Regions from separate parts of the Streptomyces sp. Ag109_O5-10 genome, predicted to be linked through region 2. Evidence: riboswitches for the same ligand, from Rfam matches in the RefSeq annotation. Region 2 holds a riboswitch; each other region holds the start of a gene.
What was found. A riboswitch is a leader RNA that binds a small molecule or an ion and turns the genes downstream of it on or off. The one in region 2 is predicted to bind cyclic di-AMP.
Positions count from the first base shown of each region.

Region 1: linked by a shared signal. The riboswitch ahead of BLW82_RS05765 (M23 family metallopeptidase) and the one ahead of BLW82_RS46405 (NlpC/P60 family protein) in region 2 are both predicted to bind cyclic di-AMP.
Region 3: linked by a shared signal. The riboswitch ahead of BLW82_RS16735 (C40 family peptidase) and the one ahead of BLW82_RS46405 (NlpC/P60 family protein) in region 2 are both predicted to bind cyclic di-AMP.
Region 4: linked by a shared signal. The riboswitch ahead of BLW82_RS22615 (M23 family metallopeptidase) and the one ahead of BLW82_RS46405 (NlpC/P60 family protein) in region 2 are both predicted to bind cyclic di-AMP.

Region 1 covers NZ_FNTQ01000001.1:1,222,545-1,228,003, forward strand. The annotation lists gene BLW82_RS44265 (hypothetical protein) at 1-120, opposite strand, end outside; gene BLW82_RS05745 (helix-turn-helix domain-containing protein) at 117-728, opposite strand; gene BLW82_RS05750 (GNAT family N-acetyltransferase) at 727-1,251, shown strand; gene BLW82_RS05755 (TetR/AcrR family transcriptional regulator) at 1,294-1,893, shown strand; gene BLW82_RS05760 (SGNH/GDSL hydrolase family protein) at 1,941-2,726, opposite strand; gene BLW82_RS05765 (M23 family metallopeptidase) at 2,949-3,884, opposite strand; cyclic di-AMP (ydaO/yuaA leader) riboswitch at 3,889-4,049, opposite strand; gene BLW82_RS05770 (alpha-galactosidase) at 4,358-5,459, opposite strand, start outside.
Region 2 covers NZ_FNTQ01000001.1:8,696,558-8,702,016, forward strand. The annotation lists gene BLW82_RS46405 (NlpC/P60 family protein) at 1-788, opposite strand, end outside; cyclic di-AMP (ydaO/yuaA leader) riboswitch at 799-973, opposite strand; gene BLW82_RS39625 (DUF1996 domain-containing protein) at 1,380-3,353, shown strand; gene BLW82_RS39630 (lipase family protein) at 3,729-5,045, shown strand; gene BLW82_RS39635 (flavodoxin family protein) at 5,101-5,459, shown strand, end outside.
Region 3 covers NZ_FNTQ01000001.1:3,664,937-3,670,395, forward strand. The annotation lists gene BLW82_RS16725 (M23 family metallopeptidase) at 1-682, shown strand, start outside; gene pcrA (DNA helicase PcrA) at 738-3,230, opposite strand; cyclic di-AMP (ydaO/yuaA leader) riboswitch at 3,566-3,741, shown strand; gene BLW82_RS16735 (C40 family peptidase) at 3,750-4,913, shown strand; gene BLW82_RS16740 (tellurite resistance/C4-dicarboxylate transporter family protein) at 5,141-5,459, shown strand, end outside.
Region 4 covers NZ_FNTQ01000001.1:4,932,805-4,938,263, forward strand. The annotation lists gene BLW82_RS22610 (PP2C family protein-serine/threonine phosphatase) at 199-1,317, shown strand; cyclic di-AMP (ydaO/yuaA leader) riboswitch at 1,568-1,728, shown strand; gene BLW82_RS22615 (M23 family metallopeptidase) at 1,736-2,773, shown strand; gene BLW82_RS22620 (aldo/keto reductase) at 2,926-3,870, shown strand; gene BLW82_RS22625 (PrsW family intramembrane metalloprotease) at 4,027-5,364, opposite strand; gene trmB (tRNA (guanosine(46)-N7)-methyltransferase TrmB) at 5,375-5,459, opposite strand, start outside.

The DNA.
Region 1 (5,459 bases), 7.5 Mb from region 2:
CAGCAGCGCGCCCGTGGCCGTGAGGCTGGTGGCCTGCCGGCCGAGCGCGTCGAGCACGGGGGCGGCGACGGCCGTGGCGGCCAGGAGACGGGTGCCGCCGCGGGGCAGCGGACGGCTCACGGCTGGGCGTCGCGGGTGAGGACGACGGCGTAACGGCACTCGGCCTCGGTGGTGTTCGCGAAGACGCGCGCGGCCGGTGCGCCGAGTTCGACGGTGTCGCCGGCGTCCAGCTCGTGGACCGTGTCTCCGTCGTGGAAGGTGAGGCGGCCGTCGAGGACCCAGACGAGCTGTCGTACGAAGGCGAAGGCCGCTGCCGGGTAGGGCACCCGGGCTCCGGCGGGCAGCCGGATCTCGGCGATCTCCGCCGGAAAGCGCGGGCCGGTGATCTGGCGGCGCCGGTAGCCGGTGCCGGGGTCGCGCCACTCGGCGGCGTCGGCCGCGCGCCGTACCCCTGGAGTGTCGGCCACGGACTCCTGCGCGCCGTGGGCGCCTTCGGCGAGGGCCAGCAGCGCGGCGACGCCGATCTGGAAGGCGGCGGACAGCTTGCCGAGGACGACCGCGGTGGGGCTGCTCTCACCGCGCTCGATCCGGCTGATCATCGCCGGGGAGACCCCGGAGGCGTCCGCGAGCTGCGCCAGCGTCCAGCGGCGGCGCTCCCGCTCGGTGCGGACCCGGGCGGCGATCTGCCGAACCAAGGGGTCGGCAGATGGTTCTACTATGTTGGACATGAATCCAATATACGAGAGAGGCCTGGTGGTGGTGCGCCCGGCCCGGCGCGCCGACGAGGAGGCCGTCCGCGCGATCCGCAATCACGCGATCGAGCACTCGACGGCCCTGTGGACCGAGACCCCGCAGTCCCCCGCGGAGGGCGCGGCCTGGTTCGCCGCCCACCTGGAACGCGGCTCGGCGCTCGTGGCCGAGCCGGCCGACGCGCCGGGCGAGGTGGCCGGGTTCGCGGTCTACGGCCCGTGGCGCGCCCTGGACGGCTACCGGCACACGGTGGAGAACTCCGTCTACGTGCGCGAGGGCAGCCACGGGCTCGGCATCGGCTCCGCGCTGCTCGGCCCGCTCATCGCCTCGGCGCGCGAGGCCGGCCACCATGTGATGATCGCCGGCATCGAGGCCGGGAACGCCGCGTCGGTCCGGCTGCACGACCGGTTCGGCTTCGAGCACGTCGGCACGGTCCGCGAGGTGGGCACCAAGTTCGGCCGTTGGCTGAACCTGACGATCATGCGGCTGCCGCTGGCCTGAGACGGCAACGCGGGTGGCGGGACGACCGATTAGGGTGACCGCGTGGCGAGAGTGCGGTTGAGCGTGGCCGAGCGGCGGGAGGAACTGCTGCGGGCCGCCATCGAGCAGATCGAGGCGCGGGGCGTGGCGGCGGTGCGGATCGCCGATGTCGCCTCGGCCCTCGGGGTGAGCAACGCGCTGGTGCTGTACCACTTCTCGACGAAGGAGAAGCTGGTCGCCGCCGCCTTCACCTATGCCGCCGAGGACGACCTGGCGCATCTGCGCAAGTTGCTGGGCCGCCGCACGTCGGCGCTGCGCCGGCTGCGGGCCGCGGTGCGCTGGTACGCGCCGACCGGACAGGCCAAGGGCTGGCGGCTGTGGATCGAGGGCTGGGCGGTGGCGTTGCGGGAGCCCGCGCTGCGGGACGTCACCAAGGAGCTGGACCAGCAGTGGAAGGCGGCCCTCGCCGAGGTCATCGCCGAGGGGGTGGCGGCCGGTGAGTTCCGGTGCCCCGACCCCACCGCGGCGGCGCTGCGGCTGACCGCGCTGCTCGACGGGCTCGCCGTCCAGCTGACCTCGTACCCCGGCGCGGTGCCCCGGGCCCGGGCCCGGGCGTGGGCCGACGAGGCGCTGGCGCGCGAACTGGGGCTGCCCGAGCAGTAGTAAGGGGCGGCCCGCAGTGCGGCCACCCCTTACCCGCCGGTTCCGCCTCAGGCCACGGAGGCGATCCGCATCTTGATGTCGTCCGGGGAGAGCGCCCCCTTGGCCGTCACGTGGTCGCCGGACGACTCGCCGCGCAGCCGGCGCCCGATCCAGGGGACCAGGTACTCGCGGGCCCAGTGCACGTCGTCGCGGCGGACCTCCAGGGTGCCGCGGGGCGGCAGCGGGGGCCACGGCTGGTCGGGGTCGGCCGGCACCTCGATGCCGAGCACCTGACCCGCGCGCAGCGCCACGCGCGTGTGCCCCTCGGGAGACAGGTGCAGGCGGTCGCCGTCCCAGGCCCGCCGGTCCTGCACGGTCTTGAGGGACCACAGGTCGAGGACCGGGCAGCCGTACCGGTCGGCGATGGCCCGGACATGTCCGTTGTACGTGGCGATCTTGCCGCGCAGGTGCTTGAGGACGGGCACGCCCCGGGTGTCGAACCCGGTGGTCACGAGCACCGTGCCGACGGCCTCGGTCAGCCGGGCCACGGCCCGCTCGAACCGCTCGGCCACCTCGTCGGGGTCGGTTCCGGGGCGGATGATGTCGTTGCCGCCCGCGCAGAAGGAGACCAGGTCCGGGGCGAGTTCCAGGGCCTGCGGCACCTGGTCCGCCACGATCTGGTCGAGCAGTTTCCCGCGTACGGCGAGGTTGGTGTAGCTGAAGTCGCCCTCGGGGCGCCGGTCGGACAGCAGTACCGCGAACCGGTCGGCCCAGCCGACGAACGCCCCGTCCGGGCCGGGGTCTCCCACGCCCTCGGTGAAGCTGTCCCCCACCGCCGCGTACGACCCGATCACTGATGCATTGTCACTCTTCGAATCGTCTCCCACGTCGGGCCATGATTCACCTTCGGCTGTGACCTACGCGACCGTAATAAGGGGTTGACGCTCGGTGAGATAAGACACCCTTAAATACTTTGCCAATCTTGGAATAAGTCCCTGACCAGCGGCGTTGACGTGTCGATCCCGAACGGGGCCGCGTGTGGGGCGGCCCCGTCGACACCGGGATATGCGCTCGGGTCAGCCGACGGTGACGCCCTTGGAGCGGAGGTAGGCGACCGGGTTCACGTCCGAGCCGTAGTCGGGGGTGGTGCGGATCTCGAAGTGGAGGTGCGGGCCGGTCACGTTGCCGGTCGCGCCGGAGAGGCCGACCTGCTGGCCCGCGGTCACGGTCTGACCGACCGAGACGGACAGGGCGGAGAGGTGGCCGTACTGCGCGTAGTAGCCGTCGGCCAGGCGGATGACGACCTGGTTGCCGTAGGCGCCGCCCCAGCCGGCCGTGACGACGGTGCCGGTGCCGACGGCCTTGACCGGGGTACCGGTCGGGACGACGAAGTCGACGCCCGTGTGGTAGCCGCTGGACCACATGCTGCCGGCCACGTGGTAGCCGGTGCCGATGGTGCCACCGGTGACCGGGAGGGTGAAGCCAAAGGCGGTCGTGACCGAACCGCCCGAGTTGTTCGAGGTGTGCGAGGCGTCTGAGGACGAAGCCGAGGACGAGGTGGACGACCCCGGGTTCGACTGCGCCTCGGGGCGGGCGCCGGAGTCCGTCGGCGCGGCGTGCCGGCCGCCGAGGGTGAGCTTGAGGCCGGGATGGATCAGCGAGGGATTGCCGCCGACCGCCTGCCGGTTGTCGGCGTAGAGCCGGTGCCAGCCACCGCGGACGTTCTGGTCGCGGGCGATCTTCGAGAGACAGTCGCCGGGCACCACCGTGTAGATCCGCCGCGCGGAATGCACGGCGCCGGAATTCCCTGCGGGGGCCTCCCTCACCGCGGCCCTCTCGACCACGGGAAGCGACTGGGTGGTCTTTTCGGAAAGGGACTGCGTGGTGGCCGCGTGGGCGCCGGTGGCCCCCATGAGCGGCAGAGCCAGCGCGGCGCCACCGGTTCCGGCGACGGCCATCGAGCGGGTGAGACGCTGGGACTTGGGACGGCGGTGCTTACCCTTCGCGGGCATGGCGCATTCCTCTCCTGCGCCTGCGAGGTGAGCTGTCGGGTTCGGGCTGGAGCTGCCCGGCCACACCGGAGGACGTGGCTACACCCCTAGCCGTCCCGGGAACCGGAACAGGCGGTCATACCTGGTGGGTCCCCCGCTCCTGCCGGGCACGGGTGAGTGTGTGTGGGGACTCCGGGCGGCGGCAGGATTCGGCGTTCCGACCGGATGTGCGGCGAACGTAAGCGAGTAGGACGGACATGGACAAGCACCCGGTTCCGGCCGTCCGGTTCCGACTTGATCCATAAAGGGAAATTCCGGTCACCCTCCGTGAATTCCGGCCCCCTGCGGATTTCCAATTCACCTGCGAAATCTCGGGATTACGTGAGCATGACGCGCGACGGACGGTCACGCATATGACGCTCCTCACGCACGTCACACCACGTCCACTTATTCCAGAGCAAGTAATGACGAAGGCACCAAGTCGGGCATATATGTCAGATCCGGCGGAACCGGAAGACTGCCGCATCCAGGTCACCCTTCAGCCCGGTACGCAGTCCGTGGTGCAAGAGCACGGCACCTCGATGCACTTCGCCCGTTTCGCGGCATTCGTACGCAGCGGTCGAGTCGAGCCCCTGCAGCCGCACCGCCGGGGCCGGCTCGCCGTAGCTCTGCGCCTGCAGCCAGGCCAGGACCACGGTCTCGTCGCCGAGCGTGTACTGCACCGCGCTGAGCCCGCCGGCCGGCGGCCGCAGCCGGAACTGGTCGCCACGCTGCACCTGGGGCCGGATCTCCTTGTAGAGCTCCACCCAGTGCCCAGCCTCGGCCAGCTCCTCCTCGGTCCACCGCGAGAGGTCGCCGCCGACCCCGAGCGCCCCGGCCATGGAGCTGACGAACCGGAAACGCAGGCTGCTGACCCGGCCGTTGAGCTGGTGGTTCGGGCTGTCGGTGACCCAGGCCGACATCACCCGGGCGGGGTGGATCTGGCTGAAGCCGTGCTGGATGGCGAGGCGGTCCAGCGGGTCGGTGTTGTCGGAGGTCCACACCTCGTCGGTACGGCTCATGATCCCGAGGTCGATCCGCCCGCCGCCGCCCGAGCAGGACTCGATGGCGACGTTCGGGTGGGCCGCGCGGATCCGGTCGAGCAGGGCGTACAGCCCGCGCACGTGGTCGACCCACAGGCGCTGCGGGTAGGGCTCGCCGGGCCAGCCCGCGTCCGTGAAGCAGCGGTTGAAGTCCCACTTGACGTAGTCGATCGGGGCGCTGGACAGCAGGGTGTCGAGCTGCTCCCAGAGGTACTCCTGGACGTCCTCGCGGGCGAGGTTGAGGATGAGCTGGTTGCGGAACTCCGTCCGCTTTCGTCCCTGCTGGTACTGGACCCAGTCGGGGTGGGCGCGGTACAGGTCGCTGTCCGGGTTGACCATCTCGGGCTCGACCCAGATGCCGAACTGCATGCCGAGGGCGTGCACGTAGTCGGCGAGGGGCTTGAGGCCCTTGGGGAAGCGGTCGGGGTTGGGCGTCCAGTCACCGAGGCCGGCGCGGTCGTTGGTGCGGGCGCCGAACCAGCCGTCGTCCACCACGAACAGCTCGACGCCGATC
Region 2 (5,459 bases):
GTCTCGGTCACCGCCGGGAGCGCGCGGGTGGCGGCAGGGGAGTCGGGCCTGGCGGGGGCGCTGCCGGTGCGCTGGTCGGGTATGCCGACGGCGGGCGCCTGCCACTGCTGCGCCGGGGCCGGGGCCCCGGGTGTCGGCCAGGGGCTGGTCGACGGCGGAACGGCCTGGACGACAGGGGCCGGGGCAGGGGTCGCGTCGAGGGCGGCGATCGCGCGCTGCCCGGTGCGCTGGGACAGCACCTCGCGCGCCTTGGCGAGCTTGAGCTGGTTCTTGGTCTTCGAGGCACCCGGCGTCGGCCGCTGCGGCCCGGCGGCGGGCAGCGCCCGGGGCGCACCCGAGGTCCCCGCGGGCAGCGCCGCGGCGGGCCCCGCCGTCAATTCCAGCCTCGGGCGGGCCGGCAGCTCGCGCACGACCTCGATCTCGCTCTGCCCGGACGGTCCCGCGGTCAGCTCCAGCCGGGCCGGGCCGGAGTCCTCCAGCTGGCCGAGCAGGTCGGCGGCCATGGCGCTGACGGGCCGCCGCGGGCCGGGCCGGGCGGGCTGCCGGTCGGAGGGCAGCGCGGCCGGAACGCTCGGCCCGAGCTTCGAGCGCGCCCCCTCGAACCACTCCCGGGCGATGTTGTCGAGGCCCGGGTCGTCACGACGGGGCCGTTTGAACAGCGGGACGCCGCGTGAGCGCGAGCCCCCGCTCAACGCACGGGTGGCGTTGTAGTTCCCGGTGGCGTTCTCGGCCTGGTCGTAGAGGCTGTCGATCCGCTGCCGAACCTCGTCACGGCTCTCGGGCGCCATTGAGGGGTCGTGCTCCTTCCGTACTCCGCCTACCGGGTTAGCTGTCGGGTTCGGGCGGTCGAATCCGGAAGGCATGCCCTACGGCCTTTGTCCTTGCGGACGGCGGCCGATTCACCCCAGTGGTCGGTTGGGTCCCCGGCTCCGGATCAGCCCCTGAGGGGCACCGGACTCGGCGGAGGCCGCACGGCCCGACGGGATTCGCCGGGGGGAGCCGAGCGGCTTGCCCGTCAACTTAGCCAACTTGTGTCACTCGTGTGAAGGTTGAAGTGGCTAATGTCCGATACGTATTTGTGATGTTCGTCGTAGCGTTCGGAACTCGACCGTGCGGAACGGTATTTCGCGCGCATCCATTGCATTCGCAGGGTCACCGGGGCGTTGCCGTCGGTCGCGTTCGCCTGCCGCGGCGCACGCGCTTTCTGTGAGGTCACCGTGAATTCGCGGGTCTGTTGAACACGGTGGGGCTGTGAGCCGTATAGGGCGGGGGATTTCCATGCCCGGCCGCCCACGACACGCAGGGGAACGACCTTGAGACGCAACAGGCGCAGACGCCCGACCGGCGCACAACGCGCGACCTTCGCAGCGGTCGCCCTGATGCTCGGCGGCGGGGGACTGGTCGCGGTGAACGTCTATGCCTCGGCCACCGAGAACGGCGGGGACCAGGGACAGGTCGCCACCGGCCAGGTGCTGTCCGCGCCCACGATCTACTGCCCCGACGTCGGCAGCCGGCTGACCGCGGTTCCCGACGGCGCCCGGGCGGACGTCGACCGTGAACTCGCCCAGCTGGACCAGCAGATCGCCGCCGCCTACCAGCAACTCACCCAGTCCGCGGCCGAGATCGAGCAGAACCCCGGCTTCGCCGGCCAGACCATCATCGACCCGCTGAAGGCGGAGCGGTCCGAGTCCCTCCAGCGCATCGCCGACGCCATCGGCCGCGAGGGCGACCGCCCGCAGGGCCTCGACGAGCTCGCCGCCTGCACCCTGCGCTCCTCGAACCAGGGCGCCGGGCAGTCGGCGGCCCCCCAGGGCAGTGCCACGCCGAGCCAGAGCGGCCAGGGCGGCGCCGCGCCGAGCCAGGGCGCCGGAGCCGGCGGCCAGGGCGGCAACGGACCGGTCGCCGCCGACTACGCGGACATCACCTCGGTCCAGCCCAACGTCTCGACCCCGGCCGAGCGGTCCGGCGGCTCCACCGGCACGTTCTCCTCCAGCTGCGGTGTCAACGCGAACGGCCTGTTCAACTCGGACAACGTCATCGTCGCCCCCGGCGTCTCCAACGGCGCCCACCACTTCCACGACTACATCGGCAACCAGTCCAACAACGCCTTCGCCAGCGACCAGGACCTGGCGAACGCGCAGACCAGCTGTGCGGACCAGGGCGACAAGTCCACGTACTACTGGCCCGTGCTGCGGCTGCAGAACGGCAAGCAGGAGCGGGACGCCGACAAGCCGGGCGGCGGCACCGAGGGCAACGCCGGGCAGATCGTCACGGCCAAGCAGGTCACGCTGACCTTCGAGGGCAACCCCACCTCCAAGGTCACCGAGATGCCGCGGCTGCTGCGCATCATCACCGGCGACGCCAAGTCGTTCGTCAACGGCCCGGCCAACGCCAACGCCTCCTGGAGCTGCACCGGTTACGAGGACCGGCAGCTCAAGGACAAGTACCCCCTCTGCCCCTCCGGCAGCGACGTCGTGCGCACGTTCCGGTTCCAGAGCTGCTGGGACGGCCGGAACATCGACAGCGCCAACCACCGCACCCACGTGGCGTTCGAAGGCCCCGACGGCAGCTGCCCGGCCGGTTTCCAGGCCATCCCGCAGCTGGTGCAGCGCATCGTCTACGACGTGGCCGCGCCGAGTCTCCAGGACGGCGGCCGTACCGTCCCGCTGTTCGCGGTGGACTCGTTCCCCGAGCAGCTGCACAAGCCGGTCACCGACCACGGCGACTTCATCAACGTCTTCGACGAGGGCCTGATGCGGAAGATGGTCGACTGCATCAACTCCGGCCGCAAGTGCGGCGCGGGGGCCGACGAGCAGCCCCCGTCCCAGAGCGCGGAGCCCTCGCAGCCGAGCGGGACCGCGAGCCCGTCCGGGCCGCCGGCCGCGACGCAGAGCGCCGAGCCCTCCGAGCCCGCGACCCAGCAGCCGTCGTCGGACCAGCCGTCGTCCGAGCCCCCGGCCGGCACCCCGGCCACGGAGACCGCCACCGCCCCGGCCCCTGGCTCCGGTTCCGGCTCCACCGGGCTGCCGAGGGTCTACGCGACCGCGTCCCCGAAGAAGACGTCGACCACCAAGTCGTCGGGCGGCGGTGTGATCAACGAGCCGACGCGGCGGCCCGACACCCAGGCACCCACCGGCAGCGCGGCCGCCTCGCCGACCGGCACCGCGGCCGCCGCTCCGGCCGGCCAGGAGACCCCGCCCACCGGTTCACAGACCGAGCCCCAGACCGAACCCCAGGCCGTCCAGGGCGGTCTCGCCGAGACCGGCGCCCACCTGTGGCCCGCGGTCTTCGGCGGCCTGCTGCTGGTCTCCGGGGCCGCGTTGCTGTGGCGCACCAAGCGGACCTCGTTCTGACCTGTCACCTGCCACGCAGCGTGTCCTGGGCGGGCTCGAACGCGGGGAGCATCTCGTCGTGCTCCGCGCTGTCGAGCCCGCCCAGGTGCGCCCGCCGAACCGGCGGCGCCAACCGTGCCCGCGTGCCCGGTCGCCCCGCTGGAACCGCGCACCGGCATCATGACGTCGGCCGAGCCTCTCCCTGCCGGCCGCTCGCACCCATCGTGCGCGTGTGCGCCCAGCGCCCAGTTGTTGACGGACCGTCACATTACCGAACCGTAATCTGACGACTGCTACCCCCGGTAACGCGCGGCTCGTTACCGTCGGGTAAACCGCCCCGCCCCGTCGGCCGCTCCGGGGACGTCCTCCGCACCCCCCACGTCCAGGAGGTTCCCCATGCCTGTCCGCGTCCGCCTGCTGGCCACCGCCGTCGCCGTCGCCGCCTGTCTCGGTCTCCAGACCCTGCAGGCCACGGCCTCCCAGGCGGAGGTCTCCCGGGGCGTCACCATCCCCGCCTTCTACGACCCGCCGGCCACCCTGCCCACGGCCGACGGCGCCCTCGTCCGCACCGAGCCCCTCCCGCTGGCCCTGAGCCTGCCGAGCCTGTCCGGGCCACTGCCGGGCACCGCGACCCGGCTGATGTACAAGTCCACGGACTCGGCCGGCGACCCGGTCGCCGTCACCGGCGCCTACATCGAGCCGACCGCCCCCTGGCTCGGTCCCGGCGCCCGCCCGCTGGTCGCGCTGGCCCCCGGCACCATGGGGCAGGGCGACCAGTGCGCCGCCTCCATGGGCCTGCAGTACCCACTGATCCTCAACGGCCGGACGGTGTCCGTCGGTTACGAGGACCTGTCGATCTACCGGCTGCTCGCCGAGGGCGTCGCGGTCGTCGTCACCGACTACGTGGGCCTCGGCGCCACGGACCGGGTCCACACCTACGTCAACCGGCTCGACGGCGCCCACGCGGTCCTGGACGCCGTACGCGCCGCCCGGCACCTGGCCGGCGCCTCGGTCACCGCCGCCTCGCGGGTGGGCCTGTTCGGCTACAGCCAGGGCGGCGGCGCCACCGCCGCGGCCGCCGAGCTGCAGCCCGCCTACGCCCCGGACATCACCCTCTCCGGCACCTACGCCGGGGCACCGCCCGCCGACCTCACCGCCGTCACCGCGGCCATCGACGGCAGCGACCTGGCGGGCGCCCTCGGCTGGGCGGTCAACGGCTTCGTACAGGCCGACCCGGCGCTCAGGCCGGTCGTCGACGCCCACCTCGGCACGACGGGCCGGGCCGCCCTCGCCGACCTCGCGACGATGTGCGTCGGCGACGCGCTCCTCGCCTACGGATCCCGGCACAGCACCGCCTGGACGAACGACGGCAGCTCCGTCTCCCAGGTCATCGCCGAGGAGCCCGTCCTCCAGGCCTTCCTCGACGACCAGCGCATCGGACGGACCGCGCCCGCGAGCCCGGTGCGGCTGGCCACCGGCGTCAGCGACGACCTCGTCCCGCACGCGCAGGCCCGGCAGCTCGCCGTCGACTGGTGCGACAGGGGCGCGGACGTCACCTACGTGCCGGTCCTCCTGCCGTCCACGGGCCGGGCCCTGCTGAACCACCTGGAACCCCTGCTCACCGACCAGGGCGACGCCATCGCCTGGCTCACCGCCCGGCTGACCGGCGTACCGGCCGGCTCCAACTGCCGGAGCATGCCCCTACAGCCCTGAGTGCCGGCCCGCCGGCAATTTGCCGTCGGCGGGCGGCGCACGGCAGGGTGCCGGTGTGCCCACCTTGCTGATCGTCCACCACACCCCCTCACCGCACTGCCAGGCCATGTTCGAGGCCGTGGTCTCCGGGGCGACGACCCCGGAGATCGAGGGCGTGCGGGTCGTGCGGCGGGCGGCGCTGTCGGCCACCGCCGCCGACGTGCTCGCGGCCGACGGATACCTCCTCGGCACCCCGGCCAACCTCGGCTACGTCTCCGGCGCGCTCAAGCATTTCTTCGACCAGATCTACTACCCGTGCCTGGACGAGACGCGCGGCCGCCCCTTCGGGGCCTACGTGCACGGCGGCAACGACGTCACCGGCGCCCTGCGCGCCCTCGACTCGATCACCACCGGCCTCGGCTGGCGCCGGGCGGC
Region 3 (5,459 bases), 5.0 Mb from region 2:
GCCCTCCGTGTGCGTGATGGGGGTCGCCGGGATCGCGGCCGCCTCCGTCAACGGCCTGACCGACAACGGCAAGGACACCACGGCCTCGGCCTCCGACGCGCAGTCGGTGAAACCGTCCGCCGCCAACAGCAGGCTGGACGCCCAGCTGAGGACGCTCTCCGCGGGTGCCGACGACTTCGCCGACCGGGCCAGCCGGACGCAGGAGCGCATCGACCTGAAGGCCCAGCAGGAGACCGAGAAGAAGAAGGCGGCGGCGGAGGCGGCCCGCAAGGAGCGGCTGCGCCCCAAGTACGTGCTTCCGGTCACGCAGAGAGGGCTCAGCGCCTATTTCGGCCAGGCCGGCGTCAACTGGATGTCCGTCCACACGGGCATCGACTTCCCCGTCTCCTACGGCACGACGGTGATGGCCGCGACCGACGGCGTCGTCTCCACCAAGTGGAACAGCGCCTACGGCAACATGATGATCGTGACGGCGAAGGACGGCACGGAGACGTGGTACTGCCACCTCTCGTCGTACCGCGTCGCCGCCGGTACGACGGTGAAGGCCGGCGACCCGATCGCGTACTCCGGGAACTCCGGCAACTCGACGGGGCCGCACCTGCACTTCGAGGTGAGGCCGGCCGGCGGTGCCGCCATAGACCCGCTGCCGTGGCTGCGCAGCCACGGACTCGACCCGACCTGATCCGGCCTGACCGGTACGGCTGGGCCCCGCCGCGGCGGGGCCCAGGTCTTCCGGGCTAGAGCTTCTCCACCGGCGCGTACCGCAGCAGCAGCCGCTTCGGCTTGGCGTCGCCGAAGTCGATCGTCGCCTCCGCGTTGCCGCCTGTGCCCTTCACCGCGACGACCGTACCGAGGCCGAACTGGTCGTGGGTGACGCGGTCGCCGGCCGCCAGCGAGACCACCGGCTTCTCCGAGGTCCGCCGGGTGGCGAAGCCGGACGCGCCCGACGCCGAGGAACGCGAGCGGGTCGAGGAGAGCGAGGCCGCCACGCCCGCGGCGGGCCCGGAGGAGACCGGTGCCATCGCCCCGGTCCGCTTCCACTCCAGATACGCGCCCGGGATCTCCTCCAGGAAGCGCGAGGGCGGGTTGTACGACGGCTGGCCCCAGGCGCTGCGCATCGCCGACCGCGTGAGGTAGAGCCGCTCCCGCGCGCGCGTGATGCCGACGTAGGCGAGCCGCCGTTCCTCCTCCAGCTCCTTGGTCTGGCCGAGGGCGCGCATGTGCGGGAAGACGCCGTCCTCCATGCCGGTCAGGAAGACCACGGGGAATTCCAGGCCCTTGGCGGTGTGCAGGGTCATCAGGGTGATGACGCCGTCGCCGTTCTCGTCCTCGTCGGGGATCTGGTCGGAGTCGGCGACCAGGGCCACCCGCTCCAGGAAGTCGGCGAGGCTTCCTGACTGCTCGCCCTCCCCGGACTCCTGCTCGAACTCCAGGGCCACGGAGGCGAGTTCCTGGAGGTTCTCGATGCGGGTCTCGTCCTGCGGGTCCGTGGAGTTCTGCAGCTCGGCCAGGTATCCGGTGCGTTCGTAGATCGCCTCCAGGACCGTGGCGGGGCCGGCGCCGGACTCCACGACCGTACGGAGGTCCTCCATCAGCGTGTTGAACCGCTTGACCGCGTTCGTCGACCGCGCGGCCATGCCGTACGCCTCGTCGACCCGCTTGAGCGCCTGCGGGAAGCTGATCTTCTCGCGCTGGGCGAGGGCGTCGATCATCGCCTCCGCGCGGTCGCCGATGCCGCGCTTGGGGACGTTGAGGATCCGCCGGAGCGGCACGGAGTCCTCCGGGTTGGCCAGCACCCGCAGGTACGCCAGGACGTCCCGGACCTCCTTGCGCTCGTAGAAGCGGACGCCGCCGACCACCTTGTAGGGCAGGCCGACCCGGATGAAGATCTCCTCGAAGACACGGGACTGGGCGTTGGTGCGGTAGAAGACGGCGACATCGCCGGCCTTCGCCTCGCCCGCGTCCGTCAGACGGTCTATCTCCTCGGCGACGAACTGCGCCTCGTCGTGCTCGGTGTCGGCGACGTAGCCGGTGATCTGCGCGCCCGCGCCGGCGTTGGTCCACAGGTTCTTCGGGCGGCGGGACTCGTTGCGCTCGATGACCGCGTTGGCGGCGGAGAGGATCGTCTGCGTGGAGCGGTAGTTCTGCTCCAGGAGGATCGTCGTCGCGTTCGGGTAGTCCTCCTCGAACTGGAGGATGTTGCGGATCGTGGCGCCCCGGAAGGCGTAGATCGACTGGTCGGCGTCACCGACGACGCAGAGCTCGGCGGGGGGCAGGTCGGGCTCGCCGGGCGGGGTGCCGGTGCCGTCGGCGCCGCCGCCGGTGCCGACCAGCTCGCGCACGAGGGCGTACTGGGCGTGGTTGGTGTCCTGGTACTCGTCGACCAGGACGTGCCGGAAGCGGCGGCGGTAGTGCTCGGCGACGTCCGGGAAGGCGCGCAGCAGGTTGACCGTCGTCATGATCAGGTCGTCGAAGTCGAGGGCGTTCGCCTCGCGCAGCCGCGACTGGTAGAGGGCGTAGGCCTGGGCGAGGGTCTTCTCGAAGCCGTCGCTCGCCCGGGCGGCGAAGTCCTCCTCGTCGACCAGCTCGTTCTTGAGATTGCTGACCTGGGCGCTGAACGACTTCGGCGGGAACCGCTTGGGGTCGAGGTCCAGGTCGCGGCAGACCAGGGCCATCAGGCGCTTGGAGTCGGCCGCGTCGTAGATCGAGAAGGAGGAGGTGAAGCCGAGCTTCTTGCTCTCCCGGCGCAGGATCCGCACGCAGGCGCTGTGGAAGGTCATCACCCACATCGCGTTCGCGCGCGGGCCGACGAGGTGCTCGACGCGTTCCTTCATCTCGCCCGCGGCCTTGTTGGTGAAGGTGATCGCGAGGATCTGGCCCGGGTGCACCTGGCGCGCGCCGAGCAGGTGCGCGATGCGGTGGGTGAGCACGCGCGTCTTGCCGGAACCGGCACCGGCCACGATGAGCAGCGGGGATCCGGCGTGCACGACGGCCGCCCGCTGGTTGTCGTTCAGCCCCTCCAGGAGTGCGGCCGGGTCCAGGGCCGGGCGGGCGGCACCGTCGCGGTAGTAGACGTCCCGGTCCGGGGGCACGTCGAACTTCCCGCCGAACAGATCGTCCGGAACCGGCTCCGGAGCGTGCTCGTCCTCGGGCGGCGGCGGGGGTTCCTCGTCGTGGCCGCGGGGGGCCTGGAGGCTCGCCAGGAAGCTGTCGTCAAAGAGGCTGCTCATCGCTCTCCGAGTCTAGGGCGCGCCACCGACAACCGGCCGCCGCCCCGAAAACTCGCCCCCGTGACCGAACGGATCCCCTCCGTCACAGCAGGTGGACGCGCGCCCCGCAGCCACCGACGCCCACCCCGGACCTTCGGATCCCTCCCGCCGGGACCTTTGGACCTACCCGGGCAAGTCGCCCATAACCTCTCGGATCGCCCCGCCCGAACAGAGCACAACGTTGAGGTCACGAAAATGTATCGGGCATATCGCACATCAAACTTCACAGAGACCACACGAGTTGGCTAGCGTGCCGGGCGGGCCGTACGACCCCCACCGGCGAACGTCGCCGGGCCGCACGGCCTCCGCCGAGTCCGGGGCGCCACCGCGCATCCGGAGCCGGGGACCCACACCGATCCCGGGGTGAATCGGTCCCGACTCCCCTCCCTGGGAGCGGACCGTAGGGCAACCCTTCCGAACCACCCGCCCGAACCCGACAGCTAACTCGGTAGGCGGAACACCGGAAGGAGTCGCCCCCCGTTGGCGTCGCACCGCAAGTCCCGGCCGTCAGGAGCGCGCGCGGCAGGCATACGCACCCCCGCGCTGGCCACCGCGGCCCTCACCTCCGTGGCCCTGTTCTCCCAGTCGGCCGAGGCCGCGCCCGCAGAGGACGGCAAGCCGAGCCTGGAGGAGGTCGAGAAGAAGGTCGACGCCCTCTACCGGCAGGCGGAGTCGGCGACCGAGAGGTACAACGCGGCCAAGGAGCGCACCGGCAGGCAGCGCAAACAGGTCGACGCCCTGCTGGACGACGTCGCCAGACGCGCCGAACGGCTCAACAAGGCACGTGCGGAACTGGGTTCGTTCGCCGCGGCCCAGTACCGGACCGGGGCGAGCGTTCCCGACACGGCGACCTTCCTGCTCGCGGACAGCCCCCAGGGCTACTTCGACCAGGACCAGCTGATGAGCCGCCTCACCTCGCGCCAGAAGGGCGCGGTCGACGACTACGTCACCCAGCAGTCCGCGACCATGAAGAAGCGGCAGGAGGCCACCGAGAGCCTCGAGTCGCTCACCGGGACGCAGGACGACCTCAAAGCCGCCAAGGCGACCGTGCAGACGAAGCTGGCCTCCGCGCGGGAGCTGCTCTCGCGGCTGACGGCCGCGGAGAAGGCCCGGCTGGCGGCGATCGAGAGGCGGCAGCGGGAGGCGGCGGCCCGCAAGGCGGCGGAGCTGGCGAGGCAGCAGTCCGCGGCAGCCGGCCAGGAGGCCTCGTCGTCCCCGTCGGCCTCGGGCGGCTCCGCTTCCGGTTCGGGCTCCGGCTCGGACTCCGGCACGGACTCCGCCTACGCCACGAAGGCCGCCAAGGCGATCGCCTTCGCCCGCGCGCAGATCGGCAAGCCCTACGTCTGGGGTGCCACCGGCCCCGGCTCATACGACTGCTCCGGACTCTCCCAGGCCGCCTGGAAGGCCGCGGGCGTCTCCCTGCCGCGCACCACCTACGACCAGGTGAACGCCGGCACCACCGTCTCCCTCGCCGACGCCCGCCCCGGCGACCTGGTCTTCTTCTACGACGACGTCAGCCACGTCGGCATCTACATCGGCAACGGCATGATGATCCACGCCCCGAAGCCCGGCGCCTACGTCCGGGAGGAGTCCGTCTACTACGGCGGCGAGTCGATCATCCACAGCGTGGTGCGCCCGGCCTGACCCCGCGGGGCGCCCGTCACTCCTCGGGCGCCCCCACCCGCTTCCCTCCGCCGGCCCGCACACACCACGGCGCCCGCCTGCCGCCACGCGTCCCCGGTCTCCCGCCGGCGCCCCTTGGCGCTCCTGTCCACCGCGCCCCTGCGGCTCGCGCGGCGCGGCACGGTTTCCGGTCCGCACGCGCGCGTGCCCCGCCCCTACCCCGGCCGGCTCTCCCTAGCATCAGGGGCATGTCCGGCATGTCACCCCTTCGCGCCTGGTGGGCGCGGCGTCCGCCGGCGGCCGGGGCCGCCGTGATGGCCACCGGCATCGTGTCGGTGGGGTTGCACCTGGTGGGCGCGGAGACCGTGTCCCGGGTGGCGCTGGTGGTGGCCTGCGTGATGTGGGTGGCGCTGGCCGCGGACTGCGTCGTACGGCTGGTACGGGATCGCCGGCAGTGGGCGGACCAGGCGCGGACGCCGGGCGCGCTGACCGCCGTGGCGGCGACGACGGTGCTGGGGACGCGGTTCTCGGCGCTCGGGTGGCAGCCTCTCGCCGAGGCCCTGCTGG
Region 4 (5,459 bases), 3.8 Mb from region 2:
ATTCCGGCCCTGAGTCGTGTCCGGGCGCGTGTTCCTCATCACACACTTCCGCACTCATCCGCCCGGCCCACACCGTTCGCCCCACCCGCTCGCAGCCGCAAACCTGGACGGACAGGCATCGAAGACACCGGACGCATCGAACACCGTGAGCAGATCGCACACGGCGAGGACATCGCACACGGCGAGCGCATCGAGGACATGGGACGGCAGGGGGGTCGCGTGGTGGGCCGTGCGGAGTTGGAGCAGCGCGGTCCGGCGTCCGCCCGCGTCCTCGCCCGCTTCCTGCCCGCGCTGCTGATCTGCGCCGGCGTCTGTTACGACCGCCTCACCCCCGCCCCCTTCACCGCGGTCCCCTTCTTCACGGCCGCCCCGCTGATCGCCGCGCCCCTCTCCTCGCTGCGCACCACCCTCCTCACCGGCCTGGCCGCGCTCCTCGCCACCTACGCCGTGCACGCCCGGCTCGCCCTGCTCCCGGACGACGACGCCGTCACGGAGATCCTCACGGTGATCACCGTCTCCGCCCTCGCCGCCGGCATCAACCGGATCGTCCGTCTCGGCGACCAGCGCCTCGCGACGGCCCGCGAAGTCGCCGAGGCCGCCCAGCGGGCCGTGCTGCCCGAGCCCGCCGAGCGGATCGGCGGCTTCGAGATCGCCGCCCGCTACGAGGCGGCCCAGGAGGGCACCTTCGTCGGCGGCGACCTGTACGCCGTCCAGGACACCCCGTACGGCGTGCGGCTGGTCGTCGGCGACGTCCGCGGCAAGGGGATGGGCGCGGTCGCCGTCGTCGCCGTGGTCATCGGCGCCTTCCGGGAGGCCGCCGAGCAGGAGGCCACGCTGGAGGCGGTGGCCGGCCGGCTGGAGCGGGCGCTGGCCCGCGAGGGCGCCCGGCGCGGCGGCGCCGACGCCCACGAGGGGTTCACCACCGCCGTACTCGCCGAACTCCCGCACGGCGACGGCACGCTCCGGCTCGTCAACCGTGGTCATCCGCCACCCCTGCTGCTGCACGGCGACGGCGAGGTGCGCCCGATACGGGCGCCGGAGGCCGCGCTGCCGCTCGGGCTGGGCGAGCTGGAGGCGTGGCCCGACCGGGCGGCCGAGCACGCGTTCCCGAGTGGGGCCACGCTGCTGTTGCACACCGACGGCCTCTCCGAGGCGCGGGACGCGCACGGCCGCTTCTACGATCCGCAGCGGCGGCTGACCGGCCGCGCCGCCACCGCCCCCGGCGCCCTGGTGGCCCGGCTCGCGGCCGAGGTGCGCCGGCACACCGGGGGCGCCATGACCGACGACATGGCGCTGCTCGCGGTACGGCGGCCCTGAACGGCGGGCGGTCACGGTCGGTGTCCGGACGACCGCCCTGCGCATGACAACTGAGTCACCATCAAAACCTGTGTGACTCCTGAGCTGAGCAGCGCGCACCGTCGACTCGACCGGTTTCGACCGGTCATGGCAGGTAAGTCCGAGCTTTGAAAGCTTAATGATCAAGACGAACTGCTTGGAATCTGATAGCCGGGTCTATTAACGTTCGATAACGCAGCGCGGTCGTCCCAGCCGTCACCCGCGACGGCTCCGTGCGCACGCGCCGAATCCCGCAAGGGAACCGGGGAACCACCACCTTGGGGTGAATCGCACGGCTACCGCCGGGTACGAAACGGCCGGTATACGCGCGTAGGAGACCTTCCCGCTCCGAACCCGTCAGCTAACCCGGTAGGCAGCGGAAGGAAAGGAGTGCGCCCGCGTGGCGTCCAACCCGCCTGCTCCGACAGCCCCGTTCGTGCCCAGCCAGCGCCGGCCCGAGACCTTCGCCTACGGCGGCTACCGCACCGACGAGGGCCCCTTCGAGGAGTGGAACCCCACCGAGGAGTCCCTCTCCGCGGCCCGCGGCCGGCACCGGGTCGCCAAGCAGAAGGGCGGCGGCCTCGCCCGCAGCTCCACGGTTCTCGGCGTCGGCGTCATAGCCGCCGTCGGCGCGGGCGGCATGGCCAGCGCCAACACCGGCAAGCCGCCGGTCTCCATCTCGCTGCCCGACCTGCCCTCCTCCGTCGACGCCCTGCTCGGCGAGGGCAGCGGCCACCAGGCCACCCAGACCGCGCTCAGCAGCGTCACGACGACGAGCGCCACCGACGCGGACTCCTCCTCGTCCGACGCCGGCGAGGCGCTGCGCAGCCGGATCATCGCCCAGGCCGCGCAGCAGCAGAACCAGCTCGACACCAAGGCCAGCGCCAAGGCCGTCGCCGCCGCCGACAGGGCGGTCGCGGACGCCGAGGCCCAGGCGGAGAAGGCTGCCGCCGCCAAGGCCGCCGACGCCAAGGAGAAGGCCGAGGCCTCCGCGAAGCAGAAGGCCGAGCAGGCCCGCCTCGCCGCGCTGGCCAAGCAGTACACGCTGCCCGTCGTCTCGTACACGATCACCGGCACCTTCGGCCAGGCCGGCTCCATGTGGGCCTCCGGCTACCACACCGGCCTCGACTTCGCCGCGCCCACCGGCACGCTGATCAAGGCCGTGCACAGCGGCACGGTCACCGAGGCGGGCTGGGCCGGCTCCTACGGCTACCGCACGATCATCACCCTCGACGACGGCACCGAGCTGTGGTTCTGCCACCAGTCCTCGATCGGCGTCAAGGTCGGCCAGAAGGTCGCCACCGGCGACGTCATCGGCCGGGTGGGCGCCACCGGCAACGTGACCGGCCCGCACCTCCACCTGGAGGTCCACCCGAACGGCCAGGCCACCGCCATCGACCCCATGACCTGGCTGCGCGGCAAGGGCCTCAACCCCTGACCCCGGCCCGGAACGCACCGACCGGCTCCCGGCGGCCCTGACGACAACCCCCGGCGTCAGGGCCGCCGGCGTGCCGACCGCGGATTCCGCTTTTACGAGACCTTCGTAATCGACAGGGATGGGTCCCCGGGCGGCCCGCGTTGAAGTAGGGCATGACTGCTCTTCGCAAACTCGGCTCTTCCGACCTCGAGGTCTTCCCGCTAGCCCTCGGCGGCAACGTCTTCGGCTGGACCGCCGACGAGGACACCTCCTTCGCCGTCCTCGACGCGTACACCGCCGCGGGCGGCAACTTCGTCGACACCGCCGACTCGTACACGGCGTGGATCGAGGGCAACAAGGGCGGCGAGTCCGAGACCATCATCGGGAAGTGGGTGAAGGCGCGCGGCAACCGCGACGACGTCGTCATCGCGACCAAGGTCAGCCAGCACCCCGAGTACCAGGGCCTGTCCGCCGCCAACATCAAGGCCGCCGCCGACGCGTCCCTGCGCCGTCTCGGCACCGACCGCATCGACCTGTACTACACGCACTTCGACAAGCCCGAGATCCCGGTCGAGGAGATCATCGGCGCGCTGGACGAGCTGGTGCGGGCGGGCAAGGTCCGGCACATCGCCGCGTCCAACATCACGCCGGAGCGGCTCCAGGAGTCCCTGGACTTCTCCGACCGCGAGGGCCTCGCCCGGTACGTGGCCCTCCAGCCGCACTACAACCTGGTCTCGCGCGACACCTACGAAGGCCCCCTCCAGGACCTGGCCTCCCGCACCGGCCTCGCGGCCGTCCCCTACTTCTCGCTGGCCGCCGGCTTCCTCACCGGCAAGTACCGCCCCGGTACGACGGTCGACAGCGCGCGAGCGGGCCGGGCCGCCCAGTACGCCGAGTCGGAGCGCGGCCAGCGGGTGCTGGCGGCCCTGGACGAGATCGCCGCGGCCCACGACGCCCCGATCCCCACGGTCGCCCTCGCCTGGCTGGCAGCCCAGCCCACCATCACGGCCCCGATCGCCTCGGCCCGCACGCTGGAGCAACTCCCACCGCTGCTGGGCGTCGCCGACCTGACCCTGACGGACGAGGAACTGACGAAGCTGACGACGGCCTCGGCCTGACGACGGCCGGCCCCGCTCCGTCCTTTCCGCCGCAACGGTGCCTCCCCAGCCCTCGGCTGGGGAGTTGTAGTTAGGCGCGTACGTGAGTCGGCCGCGACAGTGCTCAGCCCTCGCGGCGCGTTCCGGCGGTGCCGAGCCGTCCGCAACCCCGAAGCGCTAGTTCCGGTACGGGTTGTGGGCCGGATACGGCACCGCCGCCCCGTGGGCCGGCGCCGCGTAACCGGCGTGCCCCGGCCGCCACCCGCCCGGCGCAGCCGTCCGCGCCGCGTACTCCATGGCCGGCCGCACCAGCTCCCGTCGGCTCCACAGCTCCGTCAGCAGCTCCCGTTCCCGCGCCATGAAGTCGGCCGCCGCCCGCCCCCGCCGCCCCCGGCGCCGCAGCAGCGCCAGCGTCGTCGCGTACCCCTCGTACTCGGCGACCGCCCGACCCGCCGCCTTCCCGAAGTGGTACGCCGCGTACTCCCGGGCCATCTGCCGCGCCCGCATCGACCCGAGCACGAACGGCTCCGCGGTGCCCAGCCACCCCGCGTAGACGTACACCGGCAGCTCCTCCCGTACGGCCCGCAGCTCGCGCTGCCGCGTCCAGACGGCCAGCCAGGTCAGCAGCCCGAACGCCGGCACCATGAACATGCCGTACACGGCGAAGAACCCGTACTGCCCGAACGTGGACGAACCGTTCCAGAACGCGTGCATGCTCATCGCGAGCAGCAGCCCGGCCACCGGCACCAGCACCCGCCGCGCCCGCTGCCGTTCCCCGGAGAGCGCGGCGATGCCGAAGCCGATGCCGGTGAGGACGGTGAAGAGCGGATGCGCGAACGGCGACAGCACGATCCGCACGAAGAACGTCGCGGCGGTGACGGAGGCGATCCCGCTGTCCCCGGTCAGCTGGTCGGTCCCGAAGGCCGTGCCGAGGTAGAGGATGTTCTCGGTGAAGGCGAACCCGGTGGCGGTGACCCCGGCTATCACCACCCCGTCGACGACCCCGGTGAAGTCCCGCCGGCGGAAGAGGAACACGAGGAGGACGGCCGCCGCCTTCGCCGACTCCTCGACGACCGGCGCTATCACGGTCGCCCCGAGCGTGTCCGCGCTGCTCGGGTCCGCGGTCGCCGTCGCTATCCATCTCGTCGCGAAGCTGTTGGCGACGATGGCTATCAGCGCGGCCGCGCAGGCGCCCCAGGCGAAGGCGAACAGCAGGTTCCGCCAGGGTCCTGGCTGTACCCGGTCCAGCCACCGGAACGCGCCCACGAGCAGCGGCACGGGCAGCACGGCGAGCCCGAGCCCGACGAGGAAGCCCTCCGTCCCGGTCTGCTCCCGCACCAGCGCCAGGATCACCAGCCCGGAGAGGGCCAGCAGGGTGCTCAGCGCCGCGTACCGCACCCAGCGCCGCTGCCACCAGCGGGGATGCCGCAGACCGTGCCCTGCGGGGTCCGGCGGATACGGCGGCCGCGGCGGCTGTGGTGAGTACTGCGGGTACGGCGGCGGGAAGGTGGCCACGGCATCGACCCTAACGAGGTGACTCCTGACGGTGCTGCTCGCTCTGCGGCACCCGGTGCTGTACGCGACGGAAGAGCAGATCGTTCACCACATGT